One region of the Lacticaseibacillus thailandensis DSM 22698 genome, then DNA from elsewhere that is predicted to be linked to it. Evidence: a T-box and tRNA genes for the amino acid it is inferred to sense, from the RefSeq annotation. Region 1 holds a T-box; the other holds one or more tRNA genes.
The links. The T-box of region 1 lies ahead of leuS (leucine--tRNA ligase). A T-box ahead of a tRNA ligase gene usually reads a tRNA of that ligase, here a tRNA-Leu.

Region 1 (4,216 bases):
GGAAGAGGTTCCAGAAACGGGCGTACAGTAGGTGCAGTACGGCGTGTTCGGCCCCGCCAATGTACAGGTCAACGTTCATCCAGTACTTCAGCTTGTCCGGGTCGGCTAGCAACCGGCCGTTGCGAGGATCAATGTACCGCAGGAAGTACCAGGATGAACCGGCCCACTGCGGCATGGTGTTCGTCTCGCGCTTGCCCTTGCGGCCATTCTTATCGACCACGTTGACCCAATCAGTCAGGTTAGCTAGTGGTCCCTCCGTCGAACCAGTCGGCTCAATGTTGGCGTCTTCTGGCAGTACCAGGGGCAATTCTTCTTCGGGAACCAGCGTGGTCTCGCCATCCTCCCAATGAATAATTGGAATCGGTTCACCCCAGTAACGCTGACGGGAGAAGACCCAGTCACGGAGCTTGTAGTTGACCTTCTTGGCCCCCACCTTGTGTTCCGTGAGCCAATCGATCATGGCGTCAATCGCCGTGGCTTTGTCCATCCCGTTCAAGAAGTCACTGTTAATGTGCACGCCGTCTTCAGTGTAGGCAGCTTCATCAACGTTGCCACCCTCAATAACGGGCTTGATGGGGAGGTCAAACTTCTTGGCAAACTCCCAGTCACGCTCATCGTGGGCCGGAACAGCCATGATGGCCCCCGTGCCGTAACTAGCAAGCACGTAATCCCCAATCCAGATCGGCAACTTAGCGCCGTTAACCGGGTTGATGGCGTAGGCACCGGTGAACACACCGGTCTTATCCTTGTTCAGGTCGGTCCGGTCGAGGTCAGACTTGCTGGCCGCTTCCTTAATGTAGGCGTTGACTGCATCACGTTGTTCTGGCGTGGTGATTTCCTGCACCAGATCCTTCTCGGGTGCCAGGACGGTGTAGGTCGCCCCAAAGAGGGTGTCCGGACGTGTCGTGAAGACTTCAAAGGTCTTATCGGCGCCGGCTACCTGGAAGTTAACGCTGGCCCCAACTGAACGGCCGATCCAATTACGCTGCATTTGCTTGATGGATTCCGGCCAGTCGAGGTCGTCCAAGCCGTCCAGCAACTTGTCGGCATACGCCGTGATTTTCAGCATCCACTGCCGCATAGGCTTGCGTTCAACCGGGAAGCCGCCGCGTTCAGTCTTACCGTCGATGACCTCTTCGTTGGCTACCACGGTCCCTAAATCAGGACTCCAGTTGACTGGTACTTCGGCTTCATAGGCTAACCCACGCCGGTACATCTGTTCGAAAATCCACTGCGTCCACTTGTAGTACGATGGGTCGGTCGTGTTGATTTCCCGGTCCCAGTCGTAGGAAAAACCAAGGCTTTGAATCTGCCGCTTAAAATTGGCAATGTTTGCCGCCGTAAACTCCTTAGGTGGGTTCCCCGTCTTCAAAGCGTACTGTTCTGCTGGCAACCCAAAGGCATCCCAGCCCATGGGGTGCAAAACGTTGAACCCTTGCATCCGCTTCATGCGGGCAATAATATCAGTGGCCGTGTATCCTTCGGGATGACCCACGTGCAAGCCCTGTCCGGATGGGTAAGGGAACATGTCCAAAACGTAATACTTCGGCTTCTTGGGATCCTTACCCGTCTTAAACGTGTCGTGTTCACGCCAATACTTTTGCCACTTTTTTTCAATTGCTGCATGGTCAAATGCTGCCATTTCGTGTTGCCCCCTGTGTGTTTTATGCCCCTGAACGCAAAAAGTCGCCCTAAACAAGTTAGGACGACTTTGAGCCGCGGTACCACCTAAGTTCCGGAAATTCCCGGCGCTTGTCTGGATAACGGCAGCCCGGTCGGCCCTACTGACATTGTTCAGGCCGGCAACCAAGGAAGTCAGTTCACGGATGGGTCACGGACGACTTCCAACGACCGCCGCCTTTCTGGACGCAACCCATACGCTAATAATCTTCCCTACGTTTAGTATTATTGTGTTAAGAATAGCAAAATCCCCCCGACCAAGCAAGCATTTCGGCAGCACTATGCTAAACTAACGGTATTTATTTTGCGGAGGAAGGTCATCATGCGCATTCATCGCTGGCTAATAGCCACCATCTTAATGACCGCAATGCTCGCCATCGCGGTCGCCATCACCACGAACCAACCGTACCTCCACCAGTTTGACACCTGGGGGCTGCACCTCGCCGGGCAAACCACCACTACACGGACGAACTGGGCGCGCACCATCACCAACTGGGGGTCGCCAGTGGGGATGGTGATCACGGCCATCGTTTTGGCCCTCTGGATGTTGTGGCGGCGCCGGCCAACGTGGGCGGCGACATTGGCAAGCGCGGTACTGGCAACGGCCATTTTGAACCGGCTGGTCAAAGCCGTGGTGGTCCGGCCGCGCCCCTTTGTTGCTGACCCCCAACTGCACGCCCTCGCGCACGCCAGTGGTTGGAGTTTTCCCAGCGGCCACGCAAGTGCGAGTGCCGCCCTCGTGATTATCATGCTCATGTACATCTGGCGGTGGCACCGGCGCCCAGCAACCCGGACACTGGCGGCAATCATCGGGGTATTGTACCTGGCAACCATCGTTTGGACCCGCGTGTACCTGCACGTCCACTTTGCCAGCGACGTCCTCGCCGGGGTGTTGGAAGGCGTGGCGGTCGCCATCATTGCCCGGGAAATAATGCGTGGCTTACAGCAACGATACCGCCGCCACCTTATGCACGGCGGCGTTGGTGGCCCAGCAGGTTAGCGGCTAACGCCAGTACCACCACGACGGCACAGGTCAAGTACACCGTGTGCAGCGCGCTAAAGAGCACTCCGCGCAGTGGCGGAATCACCTCGGCCGACAATTCGTGCACCGTTTGTGAGTTGACCAGCTTGTTCATCATGTTGGTGTCCAAACCACGATGACCAGCTACCCCGGCGCTGATCCGCCCATTAAAGATGATGCCGTAAATTGAAATCATCAGCGTCTGTCCCAGCGTGCGGCTGAGCGTGTTGAAACTGGTCGCCATCCCGATTTGGTCAGGGCCAACCACGTTTTGGGACTCCACCGTCGTGCTGGTAATAATAATACCAAAGCCAAAGCCGAGCACAGCCGACACGCCCAGAAAGATTGGGTACACCGTATGAATGCTCAGGCAAAGTACCGCGGCAATACCGACCAACACGTCGACCAGCGCAATGCCGAGCACCCGGGTGACGCGCATCCGCGGCAACATCTTACCCGCTACAAATGAGCCCACGACCCATAAAATACTGCTGGGAGTGACGGCAAAGCCACCAAAAGTGGCACTCATGCCCAAAATTCCCTGCATCCACATCGGAATGTAGACTTCGTGGCCCATTACCACGCCAGAAATTAGGGCCGCAATGATGTTTTGGGAGATAAACGTCCGGGAACGGAATAGTTGCAAACTAATTACCGGGTCGGCCGCCACGTGTTCTGCGGCGATAAACCGCCACACGCTCAGCCCAGCGCCGACAAGCAGCACTAGGGCGTACCACGTGCCGTGGCTGATTTGTAACAGCTCACAGGCACCCAATACACAGACCAACACGAGCGCTAACCACCAAATGCCGCGAATGTCCAAACTGGACGAACTCGTCCGCGGCTTTTCGTATAGGAACACCGCCGTGAGCCCCATCGTGATGAGCCCGATTGGCACGTTAATAATGAAAACCCAGTGCCAGGACAATTGGTCAACAATCAACCCACCTAGTAAGGGTGCAACAACGGCCGCAATGCCCCAGGCAGAACTGTTCAGGCCCAGCACTTGGGCCCGTTTCGCCAGCGAATACATATCGGCAATAATCGTGTAGGTGACCGGCATGATGGCACCAGCCCCCACACCCTGAATCGCCCGCGCAATAATCAGCATAATCATTGATTGGGATAACCCACTAAAAAGTGAGCCCACGACAAAGATGCCCAGTCCCACTAACAGCACCGGTTTGCGGCCGCGCATATCGGCCAGCTTACCGTAGACGGGCGTCGCAATGGCACTGGTAAGCAGGTACACCGCAATGACCCAATTCATCAACCGGACGCCGTGTAACGACCCGACGATTGTCGGCATGGCGGTACTGACAATGGTACCTTCGATTGCCGCCATGAATGTTGCTATAAATACCGTCACGGTCATAACCGGAACGTTAGTACGCTGTGAATGCATGTTTAATCCCTCAACTATCATTTAATCAAATTTGTTCGTGCTACTGGTGAAGCACTGGATTTAGGTTGGTTGGCGCGGCGCCTCTGAATAGCAGCGAGTACGCCTACTGG
Region 2 (4,216 bases), on a different contig from region 1:
TGGCGAAGTGCTCTTTGGTGAATTGACCCTGAGCCAGCGGTTGATTGCCGTAGTCTTAGGCAGCATCGTGTACCGGTTTGTCATTGTAATCGTGCTGGACTTGGGCTTCTCTGCGGACGACCTCAAGTTGGTCTCGGCCGTGGTCCTGGCGTTGTCCATCATTTTGCCGCAATTGAACGACCGGTTCCGTTTGAAGCGCACGCTACGGAAAGGGGTAAGTAGCGATGACTAACACACAGCTAGAACTCAAAGACGTTGCGGTCAACGTGGTGGCTGGTCATGAGGTCAAAACGTTACTGTCCAACATTAACCTCAAGCTTGACCAGGGCGACTTTGCCACGGTCATTGGTACCAACGGCGCGGGCAAGTCGACCATGTTTAACGCCATTGCTGGGGATCTCGAAATCACCCACGGTACGATTCATATTGCTGGCCAGCGGGTAGACCGCGAGTCACCGGAAAAACGCGCGCGTCTGATTGCGCGCGTCTTCCAGGATCCCAAGATGGGGACCGCACCACGGATGACGGTGGCCGAAAACCTCGCGCTGGCCTCGCACCGCGGCGAGCGGCTTGGTCTGAAATCGCGCGCACTGCGGGCACAGATGGCGCGGTTTAAGGCAATTACGGCGTTAGCGCCCAACGGCTTGGACGAGGCGCTGAATAAGCCAACCGAAGAATTATCTGGGGGCCAACGGCAGGCCTTGTCACTGCTAATGGCCACTATGCGCAATCCAGAATTGTTGATGCTGGACGAACACACCGCCGCCCTGGATCCGCATACGAGCCAAGCCGTCATGGAATTGACTCAGCGGATCGTCGCCGAGAATCACTTAACGTGCTTGATGGTGACCCACCAGATGGACGACGCCCTCAACTACGGTAACCGACTCATTGTGGTTGATGCGGGTCACATCGTGGCGGATTACAGTGGTGACGAGAAGCAGCAGCTTTCCCGGGCAGACTTACTGCAGTACTTTGCGTAGAGCTAAAATCGGCGGCGTACAGGCCCAGTTGGGAGTGTACGCCGCCTTTTTGTAGTACAATAGGTGCCAATCTAACTCGGGGAGGTGTCGGTATGAACGCGAAGGAGTTACAGGACTTAGTTGAACGTGTCAGCGCCCAAGACTTTGGTCGCCCATTCACTGACCAGGCAGTGTTCAATGGTCGGTTGCGCACCACGGGTGGGCGCTTCTTCCCGGGGGATATGCACCTGGAGTTCAATACCCGCATGTTTGCGGTAGTAGATCACGCCACCCAGGTGGGCATTATTCGTCATGAGCTGACCCACTACCACTTATACCGAGCCCATCGCGGCTACAAGCACCGTGACCGGGATTTTCGACGGTTATTACAGCAGGTGGATGGTTTACGCTACGCTCCCGCACTGACCAGCGGCCGCCCACAATCGACATTATTGTATCGTTGTACCCGCTGCGGCGCGGAGTATCCGCGGCGGCGACACATTAACACCAAGCGGTACGTTTGCAGTCGGTGCCATGGTCGCCTGGTCTTGGTCAACAAACCTGGTTAGTGGTTGAGTGGCAGTTGGAGCGTAGTATATTGTGGCGTGTACCCCAAATGCTGGTACAGGGCGCGGGCGGCCTCGTTAGTGGCCGCAACGTTAAGCTGGACAAAGTCGAGGTGCGCTGCGGTTGCCCAAGTTTGCACGGCCGCTAATAACGCGCTGGCAACGCCGTGACGGCGAGCGGTCGGGGCCACGTAGATGTCAACTAGGTACGCAAAGCGGTGGGGGATGATGCCGGGGCCTGCACCAGTCGTGGCGGTGGTGACGGTGGCAAAGGCGTCTACGGGCTGCACGTCATGGACAAAAGCGGTGGCACTATCGCCTACGATGTATTTGGCGACGGCTTGTAAGTCAGGCTCACCGAGTGGTTTGAACATGGTGGGATTCAGCTGGGCAAGCTCACTGATTAGTTGTTGGTGCAGACGCGCGATGGTCGGCGCGTCGGTTAGTTGAGCGGTACGAATGGCCATAAATCGGTTCTCCTTTGCTGTTAATGTGGTCCGTAATCATGCAAAACCGCCAGCGTAATTCTAAATTGGCGTTGACATCAACTACGGTTCACGGCATAATAGTTCTTGTGCTTATGAGCACAGCATAGCAGATATGCGGGCGTGGCGGAATTGGTAGACGCGCAAGATTAAGGATCTTGTGGCCCTTGGGCCATGGAAGTTCGAGTCTTCTCGCCCGCACTCATGAAGAGTATCGCGTTGTCGGTGCTCTTTTTTTGTATCATCAAGTGGACCAGTTTGCCCCACAGCGAAGTAGCGTTTCCGGGTCGGCTACTATCACGGCACTGGGTACGTCACGACCTTGGGGACACTAGTAACGTTAGCACCATTGTCAGTAGCATATTACGCTGTCGGCAAAGTTTTCAGTGCTAGTTTAGTGTAAAATAGGCGTATCAATTTCTAAGGAGGACGTAACCATGCGTCGACGTCGTAGTTCGGCTTACCGTATCAGTATTATGTCCCTATTAGTAGCACTAATTATTCTGCAGTCAGCATTACCCATGGTGGGCTACATTTCCCTGGGGGGTATTTCCATCACCACACTGCACCTAACCGTTATCGTTGGGGCCGTTGTGCTGGGTACCAGTTACGGGACCGCACTTGGGGCCGTGTGGGGCCTGTCTAGTTGGATCATGGCCTTTGTGCGGCCGTCCGATGTGCTCACGATTTTGCTGTTCCGGAATCCCATCATTGCCTTCTTGCCGCGGATTTTGGCCGGTTTGGTGGCGGGGGTACTGTTTAACCAGTTACTGCCCCGTGTACGCACGGGTGTTGGTGGCAGTATTAAGATGGCCATAGCCGGTATTGGCGCGGCATTAACCAACACGCTATTGGTGGTGGCGTTGACGTGGGTATTTTACGCCAGCAAGGCCGCCGCGCTTATTGGACATGGGGCTAATACCAGTAACTTTGGCTGGGTGATGTTGGCCCTACTGGGAGTGAACGCAATTGCTGAGGTGATCATGGCTGGAGTGATCACGCCCATCCTGGGTCAGGCGTTAATACGGTTTCGCCGGCGTTAACGGCGTGCAGTATCCGTCTGAACATGGTGGTATGAATTTACTGGGAAAGGAGTACGATCATTCATGCGCATTGGGTTACGCACCGTGAAAACAGCTGTTGGTGCCGTGGTAGCGATGATGATTGTGGAAATGCTGGGCATTGCCAACTGGTGGGTAGCCGGTTTATTGACGGTGTTAGCCGTTCGCGGGACGACACGGGCAAGCGTACGGTTGGCGTTGCACCGTGGTATCGCCGCGGTGATTGCCGGCGCGCTGGGTGCCGTTTTCTTTTTACTAGTGGGCTTTAACGCGTGGGCATACGGACTAACCTTACTGTGTTTCTTTCCCGTCATGGTGGGTTTACGCATGACTGAGGGTATCGTTGAGGGCGCCATTATCGTCACCGTCATGTTGACCAACGGGGTGGTGAACCGCAATCAGCTATTGGGCCTGTTCGTTATTGTGGTGATCAGTTCGGCGGTGGGCATCTTTCTCAATTTATTCATGCCCAACGTCGATGACAAAATTCAGACGCACCAAACGGCGGTCACCAGCATGATGACGACGACGTTGCAAAGCATGGCTGAGGAGCTGACCGGTAATAACCAGGCTGATAACCAAGCAGCGGCTGACCGGGTGTGGTTGCAGTTGGCGCAGGTTAAAGAAGCCATTGATCACGGACGCCGCTGGACGTTTCAACATTACGACAACCAGATCTTGGCAGAGAACGACTACTACCGGGCCTACTTTGAGATGCGCAATCATCAATACGAACAGCTTCGCACCATGCAGAAATGTTTGGATGAGGGTGGCGGCCAGCTGGAGGAACGGGACGCGTTACGTGGAGTCGTGGCAGCTGCAGCCAAGTTGCTTGGTGAAGAGTCACCGTCAGCCACATTAATGACTGCGGTTAAAAAGATTAAGCGTAATTTGTTACAGAATTCGTTGACCAAAGATAAAAATGCGTTGCTGATTCGCAACGAGACGCTGTTGTTTACCCGGAGCTTGGGTGAATTACTGAATACAAAGCGGCAGTTCGCATTGGTCGTCAACGCCCAGAAATAAACCAAGAAAAGGATTTCAAAAGCTTGCAAGTGGGTCGAGGCCGTGTTACTATAACAATGTACTTTTTGAATGGTCAAGGGTTCGATTGTTCGTTAGAATATCTCCTTTTGCACCAA

Region 2: it encodes a tRNA-Leu, which carries the amino acid that the T-box ahead of leuS (leucine--tRNA ligase) is inferred to sense. The anticodon was not compared.

Annotation. Positions count from the first base shown of each region.
Region 1 is NZ_AYZK01000012.1:5,064-9,279, forward strand. Features, by position in the region: gene leuS (leucine--tRNA ligase) at 1-1,642, opposite strand, end outside; T-box leader at 1,699-1,905, opposite strand; gene FD19_RS09280 (phosphatase PAP2 family protein) at 2,003-2,680, shown strand; gene FD19_RS09285 (MDR family MFS transporter) at 2,646-4,106, opposite strand.
Region 2 is NZ_AYZK01000001.1:106,571-110,786, forward strand. Features, by position in the region: gene FD19_RS00495 (ABC transporter permease) at 1-232, shown strand, start outside; gene FD19_RS00500 (ABC transporter ATP-binding protein) at 225-983, shown strand; gene FD19_RS00505 (SprT family protein) at 1,076-1,531, shown strand; gene FD19_RS00510 (GNAT family N-acetyltransferase) at 1,528-1,995, opposite strand; tRNA gene FD19_RS00515 (tRNA-Leu) at 2,131-2,214, shown strand; gene FD19_RS00520 (ECF transporter S component) at 2,451-3,056, shown strand; gene FD19_RS00525 (aromatic acid exporter family protein) at 3,120-4,100, shown strand.